One region of the Streptomyces sp. NPDC046379 genome, then DNA from elsewhere that is predicted to be linked to it. Evidence: riboswitches for the same ligand, from Rfam matches in the RefSeq annotation. Region 1 holds a riboswitch; the other holds the start of a gene.
The links. Region 1 has a riboswitch for cyclic di-AMP ahead of ACZ6KF_RS24275 (M23 family metallopeptidase). Riboswitches for the same ligand answer to the same signal wherever they lie in the genome.

Region 1 (3,394 bases):
GGTTCGGGGCGCGCACCGGCGATCACGCCGGGCTCGGCGACTGGACTCCCAACCGGGACCGCTTCCCGGCCGGACTGAAGCCCCTCGCGGACGAGGTGCACGCCCTCGGGATGCAGTTCGGGATCTGGGTCGAGCCCGAGATGGTCAACCCGGACAGCGAGCTGTACCGCGCCCACCCGGACTGGGTGCAGTTCCAACCCGGACGAAACAGGACAGAGTTCCGCAATCAGCTGGTGCTCAACCTTGCGCGCGAGGATGTGCGGGAGTACCTCTGGGAGCAGCTCGACGCGCTGCTGTCCGGCGCCCCCGTCGACTACGTGAAGTGGGACTTCAACCGCTGCTTCACCGACGCGGGCTGGCCCGGCGATCCCTACCCGCAGCGACTGTGGGTGGACCACGTGCGCTCCCTGTACGCGCTGGTGGACCGGCTGCGGGCGGCCCACCCCGGCGTCGCCTTCGAGTCCTGCTCGGGCGGCGGCGGCCGGATCGACCTCGGCATCCTCGCCCGCACCGACCAGGTGTGGACCTCCGACAACACCGACCCGCTCGACCGGCTCGCCATCCAGCACGGCTTCAGCCAGCTCCACCCCGCGCGGGTCATGGCCGCCTGGGTCACCGACAGCCCCAACGCCATGCTCAACGGCCGGGTCAGCTCGCTGCGCTTCCGCTTCGTGAGCGCCATGGCCGGGGTGCTCGGCGTGGGCGGCGACCTCACCCGCTGGAGCGAGGAGGAACTGTCCGAGGCGCGGGAGTGGGTGGCGCTCTACAAGGAGATACGCCCGCTGGTGCAGCGCGGCGACCTGTACCGGCTGCGCCCGCCGGACGGAGGGCTCAGCGCCGTGCAGTACGTGCTCGGCGACGAGACCGTCGTCCTGGCCTGGCTCCAGGCGCAGCGGTTCGGCGAGCCCGTGCCGGCGCTGCGGCTGCGCGGGCTGGATCCGACAGCGTCGTACGAATGCCGCGAAACGGGCGAAATCCATCGCGGTGCCGTGCTGCTGCATCACGGAATGCAGCCGGGGTTGCGGGGGGATTTCGACGCGGCAGTTCTCCGACTCCGTCGCATATGAGCCTTCTGCCCGAATTGGCCTCTTCATTCCAACTCGCTGCGGAATGAGGGGGGCTGGTGAAACGGCGGGTGAGCAGGGTCATAGTGGTGACCGTGCGTCGCCCGTCATGTTCACGTAATCCTCACGTGTCACAAGGGAGTTTGCGGGTAACGGCCGCCCGGCGGTGTACGGAGGGTGACCGGGAAATCCGGCAACCGATCAAGATGGGGGTCTTGATCCGGAACCTCTTGCTTGTCCGTTTGCGTCTCGGTCGCTTACGTTCCAGACCGATCCGGGCGGACGCCTAATCCTGCCGCCGCCCGGTGCCCGCGCAAACCCACCCGTGTACGGCAGGAGCGGGGGACCCACAGGTACGAATGCCTGTTCCGGTCTCCGGAACGGCTTGGGGTTTAGCCGCGTTTCGGCGCGGCCGGACATCTCCAGTCCGCACCCGACAGCTCACCTCGCAGGCGCCGGAGAGGAAATCACCATGCCCGCAAAGGGTAAGCACCGCCGTCCCAAGGCCCAGCGTTTCGCCCGCTCCATAGCCGTCGCCGGCACCGGTGGCGCCGCACTCGCCCTGCCGCTCATGGGGGCCGCCGGCGCCCATGCCGCGACCCCGCAGTCCGCGCCGGACAAGACCGTCCAGTCCGTCACGGCGGAGAAGACGGCCACCGGCAAGAAGGCCGCCGAGAAGAAGTCCGCCGCGAAGAAGTCCGGGGCGACGACGTATTCGGTGAAGGTCGGCGACTACCTGTCGAAGATCGCCGAGGAGCAGAACGTCAGCGGTGGCTGGCAGCGGCTCTACGAGGACAACCGCGAGGCCGTCGGCGACGACCCGTCGCTGATCCACCCGGGCCTCAAGCTCAGCATCGGCAAGAAGGCCGCTACGGCCCAGAAGTCGTCGGCCCCGGCGCCCTCTTCGGCCTCCGCCGAGAAGTCGTCGGCCACCGCCGAGCCGTCGCAGCCGTCCGAGCCGTCGCAGCCGTCCGAGGCGCCCCAGCAGGAGTCCTCCCCGGCGGAGTCGGCCCCGGACGAGTCCTCGGCCCAGGCGTCCACCGGCTCCCAGGCCGCCGACACCGCCCCCGCTTCCGGCGGCTACACCGCCCCGGTGTCCGGCGCGGGCGTCGGCACCGCCTACAGGGTCGCGGGCAGCATGTGGTCCAGCGGCTACCACACCGGCGCCGACTTCGTCGTCCCGACCGGCACCTCCCTGAAGGCCGTGGGCCCGGGCACCGTCGTCTCCGCGGGCTGGGCCGGCGCGTACGGCAACCAGGTCGTCCTCAAGCTCGCCGACGGCTACTACGCCCAGTACGCCCACCTGTCCTCCCTCTCCGTCTCGGCCGGCCAGACCGTGACGGCGGGCCAGCAGGTCGGGCTCTCCGGCTCGACCGGCAACTCCACCGGACCGCACCTGCACTTCGAGATCCGCACCACGCCGAACTACGGCTCCGACGTGGACCCGGTCGCCTACCTGCGGTCGCACGGCGTCTCCATCTGAACCCCCGCTCCCTGACGCACAGCCGCCGAAGGCCGGACCCCGATCACGAGATCCCGGGTCCGGCCTTCGGCGTGCCCGCCCCGACGGGCCGCGGCCCATTCCGCAGTTGACCATTCCTTGGCCAGTGGCTTATCTCACCGTCCGTCAACCCATGCCTACGGTCGCGTAAGTCACATTCCACGAGGAATCATGGTGCGCTGTGGCAGACGATTCGAAGAATGACAGCAGATCAGTGATCGGGTCGTACGTGGCGGTGGGGGACAGCTTCACCGAGGGCGTGGGCGACCCCGGCCCCGACGGGGCGTTCGTCGGCTGGGCCGACCGGTTCGCCGTACTTCTTGCGGACCGCCGGGCCGAGGGCGACTTCGCCTACACCAACCTCGCCGTCCGGGGGAAACTCCTCGACCAGATCGTGGCCGACCAGGTCCCCCGGGCCATGGAACTCGCCCCCGACCTGGTCTCGTTCTGCGCCGGAGGCAACGACATCCTGCGCCCCGGCACCGACCCCGACGAAGTGGCCGAGCGCTTCGAGCGGGCGGTGGCGCGGCTGACCGCCGCCGCGGGCACCGTGATGGTGACGACCGGCTTCGACACCCGGGGCGTGCCCGTGCTCCGGCACCTGCGCGGCAAGATCGCCACCTACAACGGGCATGTCCGGGCCATCGCCGACCGGTACGGCTGCCCGGTGCTCGACCTGTGGTCCCTCAGGTCCATCCAGGACCGCCGGGCCTGGGACCACGACCGGCTGCATCTCTCCTCCGAGGGGCACACCCGGGTGGCGCTGCGCGCCGGACAGGTCCTGGGCCTGCCCGTGCCGGCCGACCCGGAGCAGCCGTGGCCGCCGCTG
Region 2 (3,394 bases), on a different contig from region 1:
CGGACGCGGCCGACACCGTGCGGCTCATCGTCTCCGAACTCGCCACCAACGCCGTACAGCACACCTTCGGGCTGTCACCCACCTTCCGGGTGGACATCGAACTGGCCCGTGACGAACACCTGCGCATCGGGGTGACCGACAGCCACCCGAGATTCCCGAAACGGCTGCCGGCGGCGGTGCAGCAGGACAACGGACGCGGCCTGGCCATCATCCGCTGCCTGACCGCCGAGCACGGCGGCCGCCTGCGGGTGCGCCCGACGCGGGAGGGCGGCAAGACGGTGGCGATCGAGATCCCGTGGACGACGACACCGCCCCGTGCGTTGCCGACGGCGGGGCAGCAGGGGTCGTAGCGGGGCCTTGGGCCGCGAGCGCCCGGCGGGGCGTGGTGGGGAGGGTGTGTCCCTGGGGAACGGGCCTCGCCCGTCACCGGGGGCGGGTGCGTCCGGCGGAGGGGAACTCCAAGCCAGGGCCCGTGGGGGCGCGGCGACGGGTCTGCCTGCGAGCGGGGCGGGCGGACGCGTCCGGCGGCGGCCCGGGGCTGCCGGGCCGTGCCGACCGCACCCGCGCGGGGGAGCCGTGCCGTCTCGGGCGCCGAGCGGTCTTGGTGGGCATCGCCTCACGAGAGGTGCGGGCAGACGGGCGTCGCAGGAGCCGCGCGGCGGAGGCGGGCGCGTACTGCGCGCACCGGACGGACGAATCCGCGCGGGTCACCCGTGGTGGTCGGCTCTCTCCATGTGCCGCAGGCCCGCCCGCGTGGCCGCGGAGCGGGCATCGTTCCGTCCGAGGCGAGCCCGTGGGCAGGCGAGCCCGTGGGCACGGCCCCGGCGCCCCGGGGCCCTTGCCCGGGCTCCGGGGCGGGGCCGGGCGGTGGCGGCCCGGTCGGGGCCCGCCACCGCCCGGCGGGTCAGGCCACTCGGCCGTACCACACGCTCTTCGTCCAGATCTTCTGCAGACGCACCACGTCCCCCGTCTTCGGGGCGTGCCAGATCTTGCCCTTACCGGCGTAGATGCCCACGTGGTAGACGTACGAGCCCGAGTGGAAGAACACCAGGTCGCCGGCCTTGCGGCTGCGGGCCGGGATGTGGCGGGTCTTGTTGTACTGCTGCGCCGCGGTGCGCGGCAGCTTCTTGCCCGCCTTCTTGTACGAGTACAGCGTCAGCCCCGAGCAGTCGAACCGGCGCGGCCCGGTGGCCCCGTACCGGTACGGGGCGCCCTTCTTCGAGGCCGCCACCTGGAGGGCCTTCGTCGCCGGCGTGGCGGCGGCGGCCTCCGAGGCGACCCCCGGGACCACCACGGAGCCGCCCATCGCGGCCAGTGTGAGCGCCGAGGCCGTTCCGGCGCGTGCCATGAGCGACGGGACACGATTGAGCGCGGTCATGCGCAACCCTTCGTCAGCCGCCTGTGAAGGATGACCTGTCGGATTCGGGCTGGCGAAGTTGCCCGGCCGCGCTGGCGCGGCTTCACCCCAAGGGCTGCTCGGAACCTGGGTCCCGGCGGCCCGTCTTGCTCGGGTCCTCCACTCCTGCCGATCCACTCCTGTCGACCGGTCATCCGGGCGGCGGCAGGACTCGGCGTCCGCCCGGATCGCCCCGCCGCGGTGGCGGGGGCTTGTCGTCAGTCACGGATCTTGACTCACGGATGTCCGAAAAACCCAGTGGAACCGGGACTTTGTGGTCTTACTCTCACTCACCCGTTCGGGTGGACAGTCTGGTGTGCGAACGTCTGTCAAGACCGCCACGCACCCCCGGACCAGCGGTGGAACACTCGATTCCGCCCCGAAAGCACGTCCGTTGCGCAACCGGAGACGTTCCGAAAAAGGGCCCGCGAATACTCCGGTCGGGGGTAACCCTTTCGGTCCGTTTCAACTCCCGCCCGCACGGGCGCTCATGACGGCCCGGACGACGCGGTCCGGTCCGGCGGTGCGTCACCTGTCGGAGCGTGAAGTCCGGTCAGCCCGGGCAGGCCGGGGCACGCCGGGCGAGCCGGGGCGGCGCCGGTCGCGCCCGCGCTCGGTTAACGCGCCGGAAACCCGTGCCGATTAGCCTGCCCCCTCACGCCACCAGGCAACTTGCCCGATGGCCGCGGCAACCGGGACCCGCACGGCGCCCGGAGCGAGGATGTGAGGTGGGACGTTGCAACTGACCCCGCACGAGCAGGAGAGGCTGCTGATCCACGTCGCGGCCGACGTGGCCGCCAAGCGCCGGGCGCGCGGACTTCGGCTCAACCACCCCGAGGCCGTCGCCCTCATCACCTCGCACATCCTCGAGGGCGCGCGCGACGGCCGCACCGTCGCCGAACTCATGGCGTCCGGACGCCGGCTGCTCACCCGTGACGACGTCATGGAGGGCGTGCCCGAGATGATCCACGACGTCCAGGTCGAGGCGACGTTCCCCGACGGCACCAAGCTCGTCACCGTCCACGACCCGATCGTCTGAGGGGGAGCGCCCGATGATTCCCGGAGAGATCCTTTTCGCCGACGGGCCGATTGCGTACAACGAGGGCCGCGAGGTCACCCGGACGACCGTCCTCAACGCCGCCGACCGGCCCGTCCAGGTCGGCTCCCATTACCACTTCGCCGAGGCCAACCCCGGTCTGGAGTTCGACCGCGCCGCCGCGCGCGGCAAGCGGCTGAACGTCGCCGCCGGCACCGCCGTCCGCTTCGAGCCCGGCATCCCCGTCGAGGTGGAACTCGTCCCGCTGGCCGGCGCCCGGATCGTGCCCGGACTGCGCGGGGAGACCGGAGGGGCCCTCGATGCCTGAGATCTCGCGTGCCGCGTACGCCGACCTGTTCGGCCCGACCACCGGCGACCGCCTCCGGCTCGCCGACACCGACCTGCTGATCGAGATCGAGGAGGACCGCTGCGGCGGTCCCGGCCGGGCCGGCGACGAGGCGGTGTTCGGCGGCGGCAAGGTCATCCGCGAGTCCATGGGCCAGTCGCGGGCCACACGCGCGGACGGCGCCCCGGACACCGTGATCACCGGGGCCGTGATCGTCGACCACTGGGGCGTCGTCAAGGCCGACGTCGGCATCCGCGACGGGCGGATCACCGGCATCGGCAAGGCGGGCAACCCCGACACCATGGACGGGGTCCACCCCGAACTGGTCATCGGCCCCGAGACGGAGGTCGTCGCGGGCAACGGACGCATCCTCACCGCGGGAGCCGTCGACGCGCACGTGCACTTCATCTGCCCGCAGATCGCCGACGAGGCCCTCGCCTCCGGCGTCACGACCCTCGTCGGCGGCGGCACCGGCCCCGCCGAGGGCTCGAAGGCGACCACCGTCACCCCCGGCCCCTGGCACCTCGCCCGGATGCTGGAGGCGATGGAGGCGTACCCGCTCAACATCGGCCTCCTCGGCAAGGGCAACACCGTCTCCCACGAGGCGATGCTCTCC

Region 2: linked by a shared signal. The riboswitch ahead of ACZ6KF_RS26015 (C40 family peptidase) and the one ahead of ACZ6KF_RS24275 (M23 family metallopeptidase) in region 1 are both predicted to bind cyclic di-AMP.

The regions. Positions count from the first base shown of each region.
Region 1 is NZ_JBVJFP010000014.1:159,821-163,214, reverse strand. It holds gene ACZ6KF_RS24280 (alpha-galactosidase) at 1-1,067, shown strand, start outside; cyclic di-AMP (ydaO/yuaA leader) riboswitch at 1,365-1,534, shown strand; gene ACZ6KF_RS24275 (M23 family metallopeptidase) at 1,537-2,547, shown strand; gene ACZ6KF_RS24270 (SGNH/GDSL hydrolase family protein) at 2,780-3,394, shown strand, end outside.
Region 2 is NZ_JBVJFP010000016.1:60,365-63,758, reverse strand. It holds gene ACZ6KF_RS26020 (ATP-binding protein) at 1-350, shown strand, start outside; gene ACZ6KF_RS26015 (C40 family peptidase) at 905-1,378, opposite strand; cyclic di-AMP (ydaO/yuaA leader) riboswitch at 1,408-1,492, opposite strand; gene ACZ6KF_RS26010 (urease subunit gamma) at 2,133-2,435, shown strand; gene ACZ6KF_RS26005 (urease subunit beta) at 2,449-2,760, shown strand; gene ACZ6KF_RS26000 (urease subunit alpha) at 2,753-3,394, shown strand, end outside.